DNA from 3 places in the Allobosea sp. LjRoot9 genome. Region 3 is predicted to be linked to each of the others. Evidence: predicted binding sites of a transcription regulator. Region 3 holds the regulator's gene; each other region holds the start of a gene.
What was found. The regulator LexA, encoded in region 3, represses DNA repair genes until DNA is damaged. The targets are predictions, from matches to a motif close to TGTTCNNNNTGTGTTCNG.
Positions count from the first base shown of each region.

Region 1: a site for LexA is predicted at 1,296-1,313, ahead of ACSQ3P_RS10600 (DNA recombination protein RmuC). Genes of this name have one in related genera too.
Region 2: a site for LexA is predicted at 1,828-1,845, ahead of ACSQ3P_RS11400 (YifB family Mg chelatase-like AAA ATPase). Genes of this name have one in related genera too.

Region 1 covers NZ_CAXUPC020000002.1:427,060-430,332, forward strand. The annotation lists gene fmt (methionyl-tRNA formyltransferase) at 1-674, opposite strand, end outside; gene ACSQ3P_RS10595 (peptide deformylase) at 709-1,230, opposite strand; gene ACSQ3P_RS10600 (DNA recombination protein RmuC) at 1,345-2,532, shown strand; gene ACSQ3P_RS10605 (alpha/beta fold hydrolase) at 2,552-3,273, opposite strand, start outside.
Region 2 covers NZ_CAXUPC020000002.1:586,774-590,046, forward strand. The annotation lists gene msrA (peptide-methionine (S)-S-oxide reductase MsrA) at 1-509, shown strand, start outside; gene ACSQ3P_RS11390 (TIGR00645 family protein) at 603-1,169, shown strand; gene ACSQ3P_RS11395 (GNAT family N-acetyltransferase) at 1,198-1,707, opposite strand; gene ACSQ3P_RS11400 (YifB family Mg chelatase-like AAA ATPase) at 1,898-3,273, shown strand, end outside.
Region 3 covers NZ_CAXUPC020000001.1:1,045,531-1,048,803, reverse strand. The annotation lists gene ACSQ3P_RS05000 (molybdopterin molybdotransferase MoeA) at 1-910, shown strand, start outside; gene lexA (transcriptional repressor LexA) at 992-1,711, shown strand; gene ACSQ3P_RS04990 (ComEC/Rec2 family competence protein) at 1,705-3,273, opposite strand, start outside.

The sequences.
Region 1 (3,273 bases), on a different contig from region 3:
AGATCGTGGACCTGCTTGGCCGGGCGCGCCCAATTCAACTTCGCCTCGGCATTGCCGATCTTGGCGGCGTAGGTCACGCCCTCCTCCGGCTGCGGTGTGAAGCGCAAGCCGCCGCGGCCGAGCGCTGCAAGCGCGCGCACCATCAGATCCGCTCCGAGCGGCGCCAGCCGGTCGTGCAGTTCGCCCGCCGTCATGTCCGGACCAATCGCCAAGGTCTCGACCATGCCGACAGGGCCGGTATCGAGGCCCGCCTCCATCTTCATGACGCAGACGCCGCTCTCGGCGTCGCCGGCCATGACGGCGCGCTGAATCGGGGCCGCGCCGCGCCAGCGTGGCAGCAGCGAGGCGTGCAGGTTCAGGCAGCCGAGTTCCGGCAGATCGAGGATCGCCTGGGGCAGGATCATGCCATAGGCGACGACGACCGCGACATCCGCCTGATGCGAGGCGGTGGTCTCGACCGCCTCCTCCGATTTCAGGGTCTTGGGCGTGAAGACGGGAATGCCGAAGCGCTCGGCGGCGCGCTGCACCGGCGAGGGTTTGAGATCGAGCCCCCGGCCCGCCTGCGCCGGGGCACGGGTGTAGCAAGCCACGACCTCGTGGCCTTGCCCGATGATCTCGGTCAGGGTCGGCACGGCGAAATCGGGCGTGCCCATGAAGATGACGCGCAAACTCATACGCTGAACATGACCCCAACCCTAGCCTTTGTACTCACGCCGCGCTTTCGCGCTTCGCCATCTTGGCGAAGCGCTTGGTCACGCGCTCGCGCTTGAGGCGCGACAGATAATCGATGAACAGCACGCCGTTGAGATGGTCGACCTCATGCTGCAGGCAGGTGGCGAGCAGGCCCTCGGCCGCAATCTCCTGGGCCTTTCCGTCGAGATCCATATAGCGGAGCTTGATCGAAGCGGGCCTTTCGACCTCCTCGTAATATTCTGGGATCGAGAGACAGCCCTCCTCATGGGTGCTCATCTCCTCGGAGGTCCAGATCACCTCCGGATTGACGAAGACCATCGGGGCCTTTTCCTCGTCATCGCTCTTCGAGAGATCGATCGTCACGATGCGCTTGGGCACCCCGATCTGGATCGCGGCCAGCCCGATGCCGGGTGCGTCATACATCGTCGCCAGCATGTCGGCGGCGAGCGTCTTGATCTCGGGAGTGATCGTATCGACCGGCGCAGAAACCTGACGCAGGACGGAATCGGGCAGGATAACGAGTGGACGAATGGCCATGGGGGCTCTGCGCGGAATTTTTCGAGGTTGCCGCGACATAAGCACTTGTGCGCAAGCGGTCAAACTGTTCCGCTTTCGTTCGAAATTTCTACCCGAATCTGCTAGGCTCTTCCGATGAAAGAGATCGCCTTCATCCTGCTCGACCGTCCCGTGAGCTGGGCCGAGGCCGCACTCGGCTTCGCCGGCTTGAGTCTCCTCTTGCTCGTACTGGTCGTCATCTCGTCCTGGCGCGGCGCCTCGCGGCGCACGCTCGAGGCCGCCATGGCGGTTGAGCGCGCCCGCGAGATGGACGACAAGGTCGCCGAAATGAACCGCACCCAGGCGGAGCTGTCAGGCCGCCTGCAGTCGATGGCCGAGATCCTCTCGACGCGGCAGGGCGATCTCGCCCGCCTCGTCGCCGAGCGGATGGACGGTTTGCGCCAGCAGGTCGGCGCCGGGCTGGAGCAGAATGTCCGCCAGACCTCGGAGAGCCTCGGCAAATTGCAGGAGCGGCTCGCCGTCATCGACTCCGCCCAGAAGAACCTGACCGACCTCACCTCCGAGGTGGTGACGCTGAAGGACGTGCTCTCGAACAAGCAGGCACGCGGCGCTTATGGCCAGGGTCGCATGGAGGCGATCATCCGCGACGGGCTGCCCGCCGCCTTCTTCGCCTTCCAGCCCCAGCTCTCCAACGGCAAGCGGCCCGACTGCATGGTGACGCTGCCCGGCGACGGGCGCGGCCTGGTGATCGACGCGAAATTCCCGCTGGAAAGCTTCACCATGCTGCGCGAGGCGCGCGGCGACGAGGCGAAGAAGGCCGCAGGCGTGCGTGTCCGCAATGATGTCGGCGTGCATGTGAAGGACATCGCCGAGCGTTACTTCCTGCCGGGCGAGACGCAGGACCTGGCCCTGCTCTTCGTGCCATCTGAATCGATCTATGCCGATCTGCACGAGCATTTCGACGATGTGATCCAGAAGGCGCATCGCGCCCGGATCATGATCGTCTCGCCCTCGCTGCTGGCGCTCGCAATCCAGTTGATGCAGTCGCTGGTGCGCGACGCCCGCATGCGCGAGGAGGCGCAGGTGATCCAGTCCGAGGTCGGCAAGCTGCTCGCCGATGTGCGCCGCCTCGGCGACCGGGCCGAGAAGCTCGACCAGCATTTCCGCCAGGCCCAGGAGGATGTCTCCGGTATCCGCACCTCGGTCGGCAAGATCGCCAGCCGCGGCGAGAGGATCGGCGCGCTTGAATTCGACGACGCCAAAGCAGCCGAGCCGACGCTGCCCTTCGCCAAGGGGCTGGCGCTGAAGGCCGCAGCGGAGTGAGCCTGGCCTCGCCGGCGCTCTAACCCTTGCTGAGCACCTGGAGCAGCGCCTTGTGAAACTCCTCGGGCGCCTCGACCTGCGGGGAGTGGCCAAGTTCGGGGAATTCGACGAGCTGCGCATTGGGAATGGCCTTGGCGGCCTCCCGTCCAAGCTGTTGATAGAGGCCGAGCGTCTTCTGCAGCTCGGGCGTGGCGCGGTTGGCTCCCGGAGCGGTGCGGTCCTTGCCGCCGATCATCAGGGTCGTCGGCACCTGGATATTCGGGAATTCATGGATGACCGGCTGGGTGAAGACCATGTCAGAGGTCTGCGCCTGGTTCCAGGCGACCGCCTGCTTGCCGTCGCCGGCATACATCCCCGCGAGCATCGCAACCCATTGGTCGTATTCGGGCTTCCAGTTGCCGTTGTAGTAGAAGCGCTGTTGATAGGCCTTGATGCTCTCGAAGCTCGTCTTCAGCTCGGCCTGAAAGCCTGCGTCGAGCGTGGCATAGGGAACGCCCTTCGCCTGCCAGTCCTCAAGCCCGAGAGGATCGACCAATACGAGGCGCTCGACGGTCCCCGGATACATCAGCGCGTAGCGGGCCGCGAGCATGCCGCCCATTGAATGCCCCATGATGATGACGCGCTGAATGCCGAGCTCCTTCAGCAGCCCCGCCGTATTGGCCGCTAATTGCTGAAAGCTGAACTGGTAGCCCGCCGGCTTAGTCGATTTGCAGAAGCCGATCTGGTCGGGCGCCACGACGC
Region 2 (3,273 bases), on a different contig from region 3:
TCGGCATCGGTTGCTTCTGGGGAGCGGAGCGCAAGTTCTGGCAGATCGAGGACGGCATCTGGGTCACAGCGGTCGGCTATACCGGCGGCCTGACCCCGAACCCGAACTATGAGGAGGTTTGCTCGGGCATGACCGGGCATAACGAGGTCGTGCGCGTGGTCTACGACCCCGCCAAGCTGCCCTACGAGATGCTGCTCAAGACTTTCTGGGAGAATCACGACCCGACCCAGGGCATGCGCCAGGGCAACGATATCGGCACGCAATATCGCTCCGGCATCTATGTCACCACGGCCGCGCAGCGCGAGGCCGCCGAACGCTCGAAGGCCGACTATCAGCAGGCGCTCAGCCAGCGTGGCTATGGCCCGATCACCACCGAGATCCTCGACGCGCCGGAATTCTACTTCGCCGAGGACTACCACCAGCAATATCTCGCCAAGAACTCGGCCGGCTATTGCGGATTGGGCGGCACCGGCGTCGCCTGCCAGATCGGCGTCGGCGTCGAAGCCTGACGCTCCGACCAACCCGAAACGGGACCCCGTAGGCTTGCCTGCGGGGTCTCTTCACGTCATGGCAGGAGGAGAGAGGACATCAGGAGGCACAGGATGGCACAGCAGGAGACCGAAGCGGAGACCGCGCCCGATTTCACGCCAGCAGTCCCTGAGCGCGTCCTGGAGACCTTCCTCTCGGCCAGCCGCTGGCTGCTGGCGCCGTTTTATGTGCTGCTCGTCGTCGCGCTTGGCGGGCTGCTGGTGAAGGCGCTGCAGGAGGCCTGGCACTTCATCAGCCATGTCTTCTCCGCGACCGAATCCGACGTGATCCTCGGCGTGCTCTCGCTGGTCGACCTGACCTTCACGGGCTCGCTGATCGTCATCGTGATCTTCTCCGGCTATGAGAACTTCGTCTCGAAGATCGATCCGAAGGCGCATCGCGACTGGCCGGAATGGATGTCGCAGATCGACTTCTCCGGCCTCAAGCTGAAGCTGATCTCCTCGATCGTCGCGATCTCGGCGATCCAGGTGCTGAAGGCCTTCATGAATGTGAAGGCCTCCTCCGACCGCGACCTGACCTGGCTCGTCGCGATTCATGTCGTCTTCGTGGTGTCGGGGCTGGTGATGGCCTGGACCGACAGGATCTCCGGCGAAGGGCATGGCGGCAAGGGCGGGCATTGACGCGATAGGCGCCCCGTCGCCTACGCACTCAAGGCCGGATGCGCTCGAACATGGTGACCTCAGCGCTTTTGTAGGACGCCTGCCCGAAAGGCGCATAGCCCAGCTTTCCGGCCAGCCGGACCGAGGCCGTATTGTTGGGATTGATGATGCAGACGGTACGGGTCTGTGGCCGATTGGCGTCGAACCAGGCATGAGCCGCGCCCACGGCCTCTGCCGCGATGCCACGCCCATGCGCCGCTGTCGCCGTGATCCAGGCGGCTTCCGGATAGGGATCGAACACCTCGCCGAGGCCGCGATGGAAATCGGCGAGCCCGGTCTGGCCGAGGAGGCGGCCGCTCTCCTTCTCGATGATGACGAAAAGCCCATACCCCAGCAGCGACCAGTGCCCGGCATAGCGCAGCAGACGGTGCCAACTCTCCTCCCGCGACAGCGGCCCGCCGATGAAGCTCATGACCGCGGGGTCGGAGAGCAGCGCGTAGCTCGCCTCGAAATCATCCAGGACGGGCGGGCGGAGCAGCAGGCGTTCGGTCTCGATCATAACAGCTTTGAACCATTTCCAGCGCTCGTCGCCTATGGCGGAGATGCGCGCTCCCGGTTGCGCGCCGGACACATCGCCGGCGAAGATCCCACACCGCATAAATGTGAAGCAGCCACCATAAGTTCTCGATATGTTCTTGCGTGAGACCTGAAGCTCGACTAGCCTCACGCAAGGGCAAGGGGTGGCGCTGATGGTGACGCGGGTCGCGACGGTGGCGTTCGAAGGCATCGAGGCGCGCGCCGTCGATGTGCAGGTGCAGGTGACGCCGGGCGGCGTCGCCTTCATCCTGGTCGGCCTGCCCGACAAGGCCGTGGCTGAAAGCCGCGAGCGAGTGCGCGCCGCGCTGATCGCCTCGGGACTGGCGCTGCCGGCCAAGCGCATCACTGTCAATCTCGCGCCAGCCGACCTTCCAAAGGAGGGCAGCCATTACGACCTACCGATCGCGCTCGGCGTGATGGCGGCGATCGGGGCGATCCCGGCAGATGCACTGGCGGGCTACACGGTCCTGGGCGAGCTTGCGCTCGACGGCTCGATCACGGCGGTGGCCGGCGTGCTGCCAGCCGCCATCGCCGCCTATGGCAGGGGCCAGGGGCTGATCTGCCCGGCGGCGTCCGGCCCCGAAGCGGCCTGGGCCGCCGCCGATATCGACATCCTCAGCCCGCGTTCGCTGATCCAACTCGCCAATCATTTCAAGGGCACGCAAGTGATGGCCCGGCCGGAGCCGGCCGTGGCGCGGCAATCGGGCTCCCTGCCCGATCTCGCCGACATCAAGGGCCAAGAGAGCGCCAAGCGCGTCCTCGAAATCGCTGCGGCCGGAGGTCATAATCTCCTGATGAACGGGCCGCCCGGCGCCGGCAAATCGATGCTGGCGAGCCGGTTGCCCTCGATCCTGCCACCGCTGAACCCGCGCGAATTGCTGGAAGTCTCGATGGTGCTCTCGGTCGCAGGCCATCTCGCCGACGGCGCCCTGACCGACCGGCGGCCCTTCCGCGCGCCGCATCACTCGGCCTCGATGGCGGCGCTCGTCGGAGGCGGATTACAGGCCAAGCCCGGCGAGGTCTCGCTCGCCCATCACGGCGTGCTCTTTCTCGACGAATTGCCGGAGTTCCAGGCGCAGGCGCTCGATGCGCTGCGCCAGCCGATGGAGACCGGCGACGTGCTGATCTCGCGGGCCAATCATCGCGCCGTCTACCCGGCCCGCTTCCAGCTCGTCGCGGCGATGAACCCATGCCGCTGCGGCAGGGCGACGGAGCCGGGCTTCGCCTGTCGCCGCCAGCAGAACGAGCGCTGCATGGCGCAGTATCAGAGCCGCATCTCCGGGCCGATGCTCGACCGTATCGACATCACCATCGACGTGCCGGCGGTCACAGCGTCCGACCTGATCCTGCCGAGCCCGAGCGAGGGCTCCGCCGAGGTCGCGGCCCGCGTCGCGGCGGCAAGGCGGCTCCAGACGGCGCGGTTCGAGGCGCTCGGCCTCGGCGGCATCTCGACCAACGCCGCCTGCCCGGCGACGGTGCTGGACGAGATCGCGCGGCCCGACAATGCCGGCCTCAAGCTGCTCAGGGA
Region 3 (3,273 bases):
CGATGGTGCCGATACGATCCTGATCCAGGAGAATGCCGATGGCGTCGGCGGCACGGTCATCCGCGTCCGCGAAGGCGCCCAGCCGGGGCGTTTCGTCCGCCCGGCCGGCCTCGATTTCCGGGAAGGCGATGTCCTCCTCCCGGCGGGACGCCGGCTCGACAGTGCCGCGCTCGGCCTCGCGGCTGCAGCCGGACACCCTACCCTGCCGGTTCGGCGCAAGCCCCTGGTCGCGATCCTGGCGACCGGGGACGAACTCGTCCTGCCGGGCGAAACAGTCGGCCCCGACCAGATCGTCGCTTCGAACAGCTATTCCCTGGCGGCGATCGTCGAGGAGATCGGCGGAACAGCCTTCGATCTCGGCATTGCACGCGATAATCATCCCGATCTCGCCGCCAAGATCGAGCGGGCGCGAGCCGCCGGCGCTGACGTGCTGATCACGCTCGGCGGCGCCTCGGTCGGAGCGCATGACCTCGTACAGGAGGCCTTGAAGCGCCAGGGCATGGAGCTCGGCTTCTGGAAGATCGCGATGCGGCCGGGCAAGCCGATGATGATGGGGCGGCTTGGAGCCATGGTCGCCGTCGGCCTACCCGGCAACCCGGTCTCGTCGATCGTCTGCGGGCATCTGTTCGTGGCGCCGCTGATCGAGGCGCTGCTCGGCATGCCCGATCCCGCGCGCGACCGCAGCGAACCGGCGATCCTCGGAATTGATATGCCGGCTAATGATGAGCGTGAAGATTATCTGCGCGCCGATCTTCAGCACATCGAGGCCGGCTGGCTCGCCAGCCCCTTCGCCAAGCAGGATTCCTCGATGCTGGGCAATCTGGCGCGCGCTCGGGCGCTGGTCATTCGCCCGGCCCATGCAGAGCCGGCAAAAGAAGGCGCACCCTGCCGGATCATCCGCCTCCGCTAGGTTAGCTTGCGGAACACAACACGAACGTGTATGATGTTCGTGATTTGTTTCGAATTCGCGCCGCGGGCGCTGGCGGGGACCATGCTGACACGCAAACAATTCGAATTGCTCCGCTTCATCCAGGAACGCCTGCGTGAAAGCGGCGTGCCGCCCTCCTTCGACGAAATGAAGGACGCGCTCGATCTCCGCTCGAAATCCGGCATTCATCGCCTGATCATGGCGTTGGAGGAGCGAGGCTTCATTCGCCGGCTGCCCAATCGCGCCCGCGCATTGGAGGTGATCAAGCTTCCCGATGGCGTCGGCATGCCACAAGGCGCGCGCCCGCGTTTCAGCCCCTCCATCGTGCAAGGTGGCCTCGGCCAGGGCGGCGGCCTCGGCAAGGCGCGCCCGGCCCCTGGTCCCGAAGAGGAGGCGCGTGCCACGATCGCAATCCCGGTGATGGGGCGGATCGCCGCCGGCACGCCGATCTCGGCGATCCAGAGCCGCAGCCACAGTGTGGCGCTGCCGGCGGACATGCTCGGCGCCGGCGAGCATTTCGCGCTTGAGGTGCGCGGCGATTCGATGGTCGAGGCCGGCATTCTCGACGGCGACACCGTCGTCATCCGCCGGCAGGACACCGCCAATACCGGCGACATCATCGTGGCGCTGATCGATGACGAAGAGGCGACGCTGAAGCGCCTGCGCAAACGCGGCTCGTCAATCGCGCTTGAAGCCGCAAACCCGGCTTATGAAACCCGTGTGCTCGGCCCCGATCGGGTCAAGATCCAGGGTCGGTTGGTCAATCTGATGCGGCGCTACTGAAGCCGGTCGGGCTCGGCTGCCACATCGCCCGTATCGCTCCTCTCCGGCTGCCGCGCAGGAGGCTGCTGCGCGGGCCTTGTGCTTGTCGCCGCGCGCTTGCGTATCCAGGGGCGATCGGCATCCTGCCGTTCTGCCTGGACGATACGCCAGCCGCCTGCAGTGCCGATGAGGGAGGTCGCGCCGTCGCGGTTCAGGGCCGTCCGGTCGACCAGCTTCGCTGCGCAGGGAGCCGACCAGGGTATCGGCGTGACGACGAGGTCGGCGCGCAGGCAATCCTCGATGACGGCGAGCCGGTCTTTCGCATAGGCGATCCGGCGACCATTGCGAGCGGTAACGACACAGCCTTGCGTATCGCAAGCCGCATTCTTGCGCAGGCTCGCATCCGTGGGCTGCCGCCCATCGCCATCGGCGACGAGCCATTGTTGCAGCACGAAGCTGCTTGGCCGGCCGGCCAGAATGAAACGGTCGTCGGCTCCGCGCACGACGAGGCCGGAACCGTCGCGTTCGACCACGATATCCGGCCGGTCCGGCTTGGCCGCGACCGTGACGCCCATCACCAGCGGCAGGATGGCGAGCAGCCGAAGCTTCGTGCTCCACAGCGTCAGCCAGAGCAGTGTCATCGCAAGGCAGACCAGCGCGGCCTCGCCGAAGGCGGGAATGATCAGCGTCGAGTGGTCGATCGCCGCGACCCAGTGGGCCAGCCGCAGCACCACCTCGGAGGCGGCGCCCATCAGCCACCAGGCCGGCCAATCGAGGCCGAAGGGGTAGGCCAGCACTCCGAACACCGCAGCCGGCATGACGAACAGCGAGACGAAGGGCAAGGCGAGCGCATTGCCGAGCAGCCCGAACGGATTGAAGGTCTGGAAATGATAGGCGCCGAACGGGGCCGTCGCCGCCGTCGCCAGCAGGGTTGTGATGACGGTGCCGCTGGCGGCGATCCAGAGTGGGCGCAGCGGCCAGGGCCATGGCGATGGCGGCGCGGTCTGATTGCGTTCCTCCCAGCGCTCGGCAAAGGCGATCAGCGCCGCTACCGCCCCGAATGACATCTGGAAGCTCGGCCCGAGCAGCGCCTCGGGCTCGCGCAGCAAGACGATGATCGCTGCCAAGGCAAGGTTGCGCATGCTCAGCGCCGGGCGGTCGATCAGGATTGCGCCGAGCATCACCAGCGTCATGATCAATGACCTGACGGTTGCGACATCGGAGCCGGAGAAGACGCAATAGGCGGTTGCTCCGATCATGGCGGCAACGGCGGCGATCTTCTTGATCGGCCAGTGCAAGGCCAGCGTCTGCGAGAGCGCCAGCAGCGCCCGCACAAGCCAGAGGATCGTGCCGGCGGCGAGCACCATGTGCAGGCCCGAAATCGAGACGATGTGGTAGATGCCAGCCGCGCGCAGATCGGCATTGGTCGTTTCCGTGATCAGGCCGCGCTTGCCGGTCACCAGTGCCGCCGCCATCGCGCCGGCCTGCCCGCCCCCGACGCTGGCGATGCGGGCGGTCAGGGCGTTGCGGGCGCGGTCGATCAGCACGGCTCTCGCGAGTTCGGGCGGAGGCGGGCCTGGCGC